Regions from separate parts of the Mesorhizobium sp. M7A.F.Ca.US.002.01.1.1 genome, predicted to be linked through region 3. Evidence: predicted binding sites of a transcription regulator. Region 3 holds the regulator's gene; each other region holds the start of a gene.

Region 1 (2,203 bases), on a different contig from region 3:
GCCGTCGACGCAAAAAAGCGCCCTGCCCGGCGTGACCGGCGACTACCGCATCGCCAAGCCGGCTCCCGAGCCGGACGATGCGCTGCCGGCCGGCGAGAACGGCACATTCAAGATCGGCGATACGGATGTCAGGATTTCCGGCAGCATCACCGTCGATGTCGGCGCCGGCTCGATCGGGCCGCCGCGTCACTGAGTGCGCGCGGAAATGAGCGTTCCCCACATAAAACGGCCCCGCCGTGCCTTGGGCAAACGGACGGGGCCTTCTGGATCTCAAATCCAACTTTGCCGGGAGTGTACTGCCGGCGTTTGATTTCGGATGCACCGCGGCGTTCGGCCGACGATCCGACTAGCAGTCTCTGATTTTTAGGAGATATGGCAGGTCACGGTTTGCCGGGTGGCGCAGACGCTAAACCCTGGCACTTATGCCTGCCGCGGCTCCAGTGACAACTGGAACCCTAGGGGACGATCCGGTGGCGTCATAGCTCCGCTCCTCTGTCCGTTGCGATTGTTGTCAATTCGAAGCACAAATCGCAAATGCCTGCGGCGTCTCGCAGGCCGCCTTTGGGCGGCGAGGCCATCGAAAGACGGCCGGCTTCGTTGACTTCCGGAGACTGCGCTCCTGGGTTGCCCGCGTCAACCATCAATAGCCGGTTACCGAAAAACGTGATCGCCGGGAGGTTACGTACAAGTCAGTTTTTGCACAGCTTTGTCAGGAGCGTGTTCGGCCTTTGTTCTTTCCGCTTGCCCGTTCACGCGAAAGACGCTTAAACGCTTTTGTCGGGAATTGTGGCGTCTCTCGACGTGGCGGCAAAACTACCTACATAGGGGATGGCCGGGAAAACCCGCCATTCCAGGAAATTCCAGATTCTGAGGCGGCGACCGGCTATGGCCGACCATAAATATCTTTCCATTCGCGGGGCGCGCGAACACAATCTGAAGAATGTCGATCTCGACCTGCCGCGTGACAGCCTGATTGTCATGACCGGCCTGTCGGGGTCCGGCAAGTCATCGCTTGCCTTCGACACGATCTATGCCGAGGGCCAGCGGCGCTACGTCGAAAGCCTGTCGGCCTACGCGCGGCAATTCCTCGAAATGATGCAGAAGCCTGACGTCGACCAGATCGACGGCCTGTCGCCTGCCATTTCCATCGAGCAGAAGACCACATCGAAGAACCCGCGTTCGACGGTCGGCACCGTCACCGAGATCTACGACTATATGCGCCTGCTTTTTGCGCGCGTCGGCATCCCCTATTCGCCGGCCACCGGCCTGCCGATCGAGAGCCAGACGGTTTCGCAGATGGTCGACCGCGTGCTGGCGATCGAGGAAGGCACGCGCCTGTTCATCCTGGCGCCGATGGTGCGCGGCCGCAAAGGCGAGTACCGCAAGGAATTGCTGGAACTGCAGAAGAAGGGCTTTCAGCGCGTCAAGGTCGACGGCGTCTTCTATGAGATCGCCGACGTGCCGGCGCTGGACAAGAAGTACAAGCATGACCTCGATGTCGTCGTCGACCGCATCGTCGTGCGCGGCGACCTCGCGACGCGGCTTGCCGATTCCATCGAAACGGCGCTGAAGCTGGCCGATGGGCTGGCGGTCGCCGAATTCGCCGACAAGCCGCTCGATTCCAGCCAGACCGGCGAGGATTCGGTCAACAAGTCGAAGAACGAGACGCATGAGCGCATCCTGTTCTCGGAAAAGTTCGCTTGCCCGGTCTCCGGCTTCACCATTCCGGAAATCGAACCGCGGCTGTTCTCGTTCAACAACCCGTTCGGCGCCTGCCCGACCTGCGACGGTCTCGGCAGCCAGCGCGCCATCGACGGCAATCTGATCGTGCCGGATGAAAACATCTCGCTGCGCGACGGCGCCGTCAGCCCGTGGGCGAAGTCGACCTCGCCCTATTACGCGCAGACGCTGGAGGCATTGGGCAAGGCCTATGGCTTCAAGCTCGGCGACAAGTTCAAGGATTTGTCTGAAGAGGCCAAGGAAGCCGTCCTGCGCGGCACCGGCGAGCGCGAGATCACCTTCCAGTATGATGACGGCCTGCGCTCCTACAAGACGACGAAAACTTTCGAAGGCGTCATCCCCAATCTCGAGCGGCGCTGGAAAGAGACCGAATCCGCCTGGATGCGCGAGGAGATCGAGCGCTTCATGTCGGCCACACCCTGCCCGGTCTGCAAGGGCTATCGGCTGAAGCCCGAGTCGCTGG
Region 2 (2,203 bases), on a different contig from region 3:
GCCAACTCCCTGAATTCGTCGGGAACCGAGCGCGCCGCCTCCAGCGCCACCGTGCCGTAGCCGACGGCCTGTTTGCCGAAACGCTCGCGGATCTTGTCGATGGCGCGGTCGGCGTCGAAGCGTGCTAGGCCCTTCTTCGTGCCGGGCCGGCGCCTCTCGTCGGCGAGGCCAAGCGGCAGGTCGAGCTGTAACTCGAAGCTTTCCTCAAGATGCGAGACCGAGATCGCCAGCAGCGAGATCGTTTTCTCCTGTGGATTGTCGGCAAGCAGGCCGCGCACCAGATCGCCGGCGATCTCGGCCAGCATCGCGGTCGCCGAGATCGGCTGGTCAAGCGTGATCGAGCGGGTGACGGCTCTGAGATCGGCAAAGCGCACGCGTACCGTCACCGTGCGGCCGGGCCTTGCCTTGGCGCGCAGCCGACTGGCGACGCGGTCGGCCAGATGCAGCAGTGTCGGCACGATGACCCGTGCCACAGCCGGCTTCTGGCCAAGCGCCGATTGGGCGCCGGCCGAATGCGCGCGGCGCTTCGTCTCCAGCTTTCGCGGGTCGCGGTTCCAGGACAGGGCGGCGAGCTTTTCGCCGGCGGCGGGACCGAGCAGGCGCGTCAGCGCGCCGCGATGCGTCCTGGCCAGTTGACCGATGGTCTCGACGCCGATCTCGGCCAGCCGCGCCCTGGTCGCCGGGCCGACGCCCCACATCAGTCCGACCGGCAGATCATGCAGGAAGGCGAGTTCCGTGCCGGGTTCGACGACCACCAGCCCGTCGGGTTTGGCGACCTGCGAGGCGATCTTGGCCAGATGCTTGGTGCGCGCCACGCCGATCGAGATCGGCAGGCCGAGTTCGGCCCGCACGCGGCGGCGGATGGTTGTCGCGATCTCCTGCGGCGAGCCGAACAGATGCGTGCAGCCGGCGACGTCGGCAAACGCCTCGTCGATGGAAATGCGCTCGACTACAGGCGTAAAATCGTCGAGCACCTTGATCGCCGCATCGCCCAGCCGCTGGTAATGGCTGAAATTGCCGCCGACGAAGATCAAATGCGGGCAGAGTTCGCGCGCCCTGCGCCCCGGCATGCCGCCACGCACGCCGAAGGCGCGCGCCTCATAGGAAGCGGCGAGCACGACGCCGCCGCCCACCGCGATCGGCTTGCCGCGCAGCGACGGATCGAGCAACTGCTCGACAGAGGCGTAGAAAGCGTCGAGATCGGCATGCAGGATGGTGGCTGTCGTTTCCATCGACCGCACATCCGCAGTTGCTGATAGAATAGAACAAATAAAGAACAAAGATGGATGGTTGTCAAGCGAAGAGCGATTGGGTGCGGCAACAGCCATGCCGGTTCGGCTTGAACGCAACCGCCTAGACACTATGCTCCGTTCGCAGCGCCGCTTTCATCTTTTCCAGCGCTGCTTCGCCGCCTGCCGCCAACTGGTCGGTAATCCTGGCCAATCTCTCGTCGGCCTTGCGGTGCCTGCTGCCCCAGGCGCCGAGCGTCGCCAGCACCGGCAATAGGTCGATGCCTGCTTCGGTCAGCCGGTAGACCGTTCTCAAGCCATGCGTCGGGTCGTCGCTTCTGGTGAGGATGCCTTCGTCCTGAAGCGTTTGCAGTCGCTCGGCCAGCGTGCGCGAGGAGATGCCTTCGTCGGATTGCAGGAATTCGCGAAAGTGCTTTTTCCCGGCGAAGACCATGTCGCGGATGATGAGCAGCGTCCAGCGGTCGCCGATGAGTTCGAGCGACAGGTTGATCGGGCAGTCGGATTTTTCGCGCGTCGCCATCTATGGTTCCATTTCTAAATCACTTTACTATTGACATCGTTTTGGCCTTGCGTCAACAGTTCCAAATGTAAACTGTTTTGCGATAGCCGTGAGGAGAATGACGGTGAAAAAGCTGGTCCTGCAGATGCAGATGTCGGTCGACGGCTTTGTCGGCGCCACCGAGGACCATTCCTGGCAGCTCTGGGAGTGGGGTGACGAGAGCGCTTGGGACGATGAGCTGAAGCAGGACTTCAACGCTGTCTTCACAGGCGTCGATACCATCCTGCTCAGCCGCAAGATGGCGCAGGAGGGCTATCTCACCCATTGGGGCAATGCCGCCAAGAAGTTTCCGCACGATCCGTTCTACGCCTTTGCGCAACGCATCGTCGACGCCCGCAAGGTGGTGCTCAGTGATAAGCTCAAGCAATCGGCCGGGGAGCCGGCCTGGGAGCGC
Region 3 (2,203 bases):
GGAAGACATTCTGCGCACGGGTGCATGGAAGGACCAGCGTTTCGCCGTCAAGGAAGCCGTTACCTGACGCACCGATCCCGGCGATCCGCCGTCGCTGCCCTCACTGCCTGGCAAATGACGGAGAGCTGAATTTCCAGCCAAAATGCCCAACTGACGTTGGCGTTTTGGCTCCGTTTCGTTCACGGCCAACCAACGTCCCGAAGGTTGCAATCGCTCCTTGTCGAGGTCGATCGACAGATAATGCCAAGCTTTGGTAGGGGATAAGCCACAGGTCATTAACCATAACAATTTCAATGTGAGCAGGCGCATTGCCGAAGGTGGCGCCCGTCGATCGTAACCCGCTGGCAAGCGCCAAATAATTTCAGCAGCCTTAACAAATTCATTAAACTTTAAACGGTTGCAGAACACAACTGGAACAGATAGTGTTTGTTCTGGGTTTGTTTTTCGATTCTGGTTTCAGGGAACCTGGGGGCCGCCATGCTGACACGCAAGCAACATGAACTGCTGATGTTCATCCATGAACGCCTGAAGGAGAGCGGCATTCCGCCATCCTTCGACGAGATGAAGGAGGCGCTCGACCTTGCCTCCAAATCCGGGATTCATCGGCTGATCACGGCCCTTGAGGAGCGCGGCTTTATCCGCCGGCTGCCCAATCGGGCCCGCGCGCTGGAAGTGCTGCGGCTGCCGGACTCCATCGCGCCAGGCCTCAATGCGGCAAAGAAGTTTTCGCCAAGCGTCATCCAGGGCAGTCTTGGTCAGGGTGGTGCTCTTGGCCGGCAGATCAAGCCGGCGCCTTCGCGGATGCCTTCGCCCGGCAATGACGACGATGCGGTCTCTGCCGTTTCGATCCCGGTCATGGGTCGCATCGCCGCCGGCGTGCCGATCGATGCCATCCAACATCAGACGCATTCGATTTCGGTGCCGCCGGACATGATCATGGGCGGCGCGCACTATGCACTGGAGGTCAAGGGCGATTCGATGATCGAGGCCGGCATCTTCGACGGCGACACCGTTATCATCCGTAACGCCGACACGGCCAGCCCCGGCGAGATCATCGTGGCGCTGGTCGATGAAGAGGAAGCGACGCTGAAGCGGTTCCGCCGCAAGGGCGCCTCGATTGCCCTCGAAGCCGCCAATCCAGCCTATGAGACACGGATTTTCGGGCCGGACAGGGTCAAGGTGCAAGGCAAGCTCGTCGGCCTGATCCGTCGCTACTGAGACGGCTGTGGGTTGACCACTGGCTTCTCGGGTTTCTTGAAGGGTGCCAGCCCCCTCGCCTCGCGAGAGTATTTGCGTTGCGTGTGCCAGGGCCGATATGGGCTGTCCACCGCGAAGCTGATCGTCGCCGGCGTGGTCGCCGATTGGCGATCGAAGAAGACCGCGGCACTGCCTTTGCGAGCCAGTTGCCGCTTGGTGATGACCAGAACCAGCGGGTTGTGACAGGCGTCATAGGCGGTGGCGTCGTTGACGACGATCAGCTCGGCGAAGCCGCAGGCTTTCCAGGTGTCCTTGCGGTCCTCGACATAGGCAATGATCGCACCGGACATGTGCCTGGCCACGCAAACGCCTGAGGAGCAATAGAACGGCGATCCCGGCGGTAGCTCAACGGCATCCGCGACGTCGAATTGCCCATCGCTGTTGTCGAACACTTCCGGAACGACGATGGTTTCCGATGTCAGCGCGCGTTTCCAGTTGTCGACGGTGAATCCATTCGGCCGTTGCCGGCTAACGGCAAGCTCACCGCCACCGATCGGCAACGCCACCAGCCGGGCGTCTTCCGAGATCAGCACATCGGGCGTGCGCGTATCCGAGACGGTCAGCAAGCCTGCCAACGCGAATGGCAGAGCCGCGAGCCGCAGCCATGTCGTCGCCATCGTCGCGATGACCAGGGCAATGGCCACCAGCAGGATCGACTGTTGCGAAATCAGCCCGACCCCATCGACAGGCGAACGCTCGGAGATCCAGCCCGATATGGCGATCATCATCGTCAGGCCCTTGCCCATCAGGTAGAGAGCTGGCCAATCCAATCCGAAAGGCATCAGCAGCGCGCTGGCGACGGCCAGGAACATGACGACGGTGACGATCGGCATAACCGCGAGATTGGCGAACAGGCTGAGCGGCGACACACGCTGAAAATGCCAGATGGCAAACAGCGTCGTGGCGCTGCCGGCGATGATCGAGGTCATGGCCAGACCAATTGCCG
Region 4 (2,203 bases), on a different contig from region 3:
CGCATCGAGCGTCTGCGGCGTGAACTCGGGAAACTCGTCGAGGAACAGCACGCCGTGATGGGCCAGCGACACCTCGCCCGGCCGCGCGCGGATGCCGCCGCCAACCATTGCCGCCATCGAGGCAGAGTGGTGCGGCGCGCGGAACGGCCGCCGGTCGGTCAATTTGCCTTCGCCGAGCTCTCCCGCCACCGACGCGATCATCGAGACTTCGAGCAATTCCTTCGGCGCCAGCGGCGGCAGGATCGACGGCAGCCGCTGCGCCAGCATCGATTTGCCCGAGCCCGGCGGGCCGATCATGAGAAGATTATGCCCGCCGGCGGCCGCCACTTCCAGCGCCCGCTTGGCGGTCTCCTGGCCCTTGATGTCGGCGAGGTCGGGCAAATCCGGCGCGGCGGCGTGGATGCCGGCCTCGGGGCGCGACAGCACCTGCGTGCCGCGAAAATGATTGGCGATGGCAATCAGGCTGCGCGGTGCCAGAATGTCGAAATCCTTTCCAGCCCAGGCCGCCTCAGGTCCGCAGGCGAACGGGCAGATCAGGCCTTTGCCCTCGGCATTGGCGGCGATCGCCGCCGGCAAGGCGCCGGCGACCGCGGCAATCGTGCCGTCGAGCGACAATTCTCCAAGTACGACATAGCCGGCCAGCATGTCGCCCGGAATGGCGCCAAGGGCAGCCATCAGGCCAAGCGCGATCGGCAGGTCGTAGTGACTGCCTTCCTTCGGCAGGTCGGCCGGCGCCAGATTGACCGTGACCTTCTTCGACGGCATCGACAGGCCTGAAGCATGCAGTGCGGCCTGCACCCGCTCGCGGCTTTCGGCCACCGCCTTGTCGCCCAGGCCGACGATGTGCATGTTGACCTTGCCGGGCGCGATCATCACCTGCACGTCGACCGGCACGGCCTCGATGCCTTGGAAAGCGACCGTGCGAACCCGCGCCACCATTTCTTTGCCCCCAGGCCACAACCCACGCGATGGCCAAGAAATGGCCCCACGGGCAGACAATCACAAATCCTCGGTCAAATCAAGAACATTACGGGAACATGTGAGCGCGTGGGTTGCAGCCGAATTGAGCGCGGTTGCAAAAACGGAACATGGTTAAGACAAAATGAAAACGGCTTACCCGCGCTTGTCCTCGACCGCGTCCCAGAACAGGCTGGCGATGTCGGCGCCGCCGAAGCGTTTGACCTCGCGCACGCCGGTCGGCGAGGTGACATTGATCTCGGTCATGTAGTCACCGATGACGTCGATGCCGACCAGGATGAAGCCACGCTCCTTCAGCGACGGCCCGATGCGGGCGCAGATCTCGCGTTCGCGCGCCGTCAGCTCGGTCTTTTCGGCGCGGCCGCCGACATGCATATTGGAGCGGGAATCATGTTCGGCGGGCACCCGGTTGATGGCGCCGACCGGCTCGCCGTCGATCAGGATGATGCGCTTGTCGCCCTTGCGCACGTCCTTGAGATAGCGCTGCACGATATAGGGTTCGCGAAACATCTGGCCGAACATTTCCAGCAGCGAGGCCAGGTTGCGGTCGCCCTCCAGCAGATGGAAGATGCCGGCGCCGCCATTGCCGTAGAGCGGCTTGACGATGATGTCGCCGAACTCCTTGCGGAAGGCGGCAACTTCGAGTGGATCCTTGGTGATCAGCGTGTCCGGCATCAGGTCGGCAAATTCGGTGACGAAGATCTTTTCCGGGCTGTTGCGCACCCAGGCCGGGTCGTTGACCACGAGCGTCTTCGGGTGGATGCGCTCCAGGATGTGCGTGGTGGTGATGTAGTTCATGTCGAAGGGCGGATCCTGGCGCAGCAGGACGACGTCCATCTCCGACAGATCGGTGCGCACCTTCTCGCCCAGCGAATAGTGGCTGCCTTTCTCGTCGCGCACCTGCATCTCCTCAATGCGGGCAAACACCTTGCCGTCGCGCAACGACAGCCGACCCGGCGTGTAGTGGAACAGCTCATGGCCACGCCGCTGCGCTTCCAGCGACAGCGCGAACGAGGTGTCGCCGGCGATCGACACGGTGGAGATGTGGTCCATCTGGACGGCGATTTTCAGCTTCATGGCGGGTCTCCGGCGGCTCGGATGGACGACTGTCCTGCCTGTACAGGCTCACTGCCCGTCTGCCAATCGCGACCTTTTGAAGATTGGCATCAGCAAGTCGCAAGCTCGGCCCTGCCGGTCATTCCGTGACAGGAGCCAGGCTGCGCGT

Evidence for each region. The regulator LexA, encoded in region 3, represses DNA repair genes until DNA is damaged. The targets are predictions, from matches to a motif close to TGTTCNNNNTGTGTTCNG.
Region 1: the regulator LexA is predicted to act here: its motif matches at 719-736, upstream of uvrA (excinuclease ABC subunit UvrA).
Region 2: the regulator LexA is predicted to act here: its motif matches at 1,262-1,279, upstream of dinB (DNA polymerase IV).
Region 4: the regulator LexA is predicted to act here: its motif matches at 1,021-1,038, upstream of EN932_RS05130 (YifB family Mg chelatase-like AAA ATPase).

What each region holds. Positions count from the first base shown of each region.
Region 1 is NZ_RZQE01000127.1:2,661-4,863, forward strand. Features, by position in the region: gene EN932_RS15070 (hypothetical protein) at 1-193, shown strand, start outside; gene uvrA (excinuclease ABC subunit UvrA) at 886-2,203, shown strand, end outside.
Region 2 is NZ_RZQE01000273.1:2,829-5,031, reverse strand. Features, by position in the region: gene dinB (DNA polymerase IV) at 1-1,232, opposite strand, end outside; gene EN932_RS23050 (helix-turn-helix domain-containing protein) at 1,354-1,770, opposite strand; gene EN932_RS23045 (dihydrofolate reductase family protein) at 1,874-2,203, shown strand, end outside.
Region 3 is NZ_RZQE01000170.1:5,163-7,365, reverse strand. Features, by position in the region: gene kynU (kynureninase) at 1-67, shown strand, start outside; gene lexA (transcriptional repressor LexA) at 478-1,218, shown strand; gene EN932_RS17735 (ComEC/Rec2 family competence protein) at 1,212-2,203, opposite strand, start outside.
Region 4 is NZ_RZQE01000024.1:25,306-27,508, reverse strand. Features, by position in the region: gene EN932_RS05130 (YifB family Mg chelatase-like AAA ATPase) at 1-939, opposite strand, end outside; gene gshB (glutathione synthase) at 1,114-2,055, opposite strand.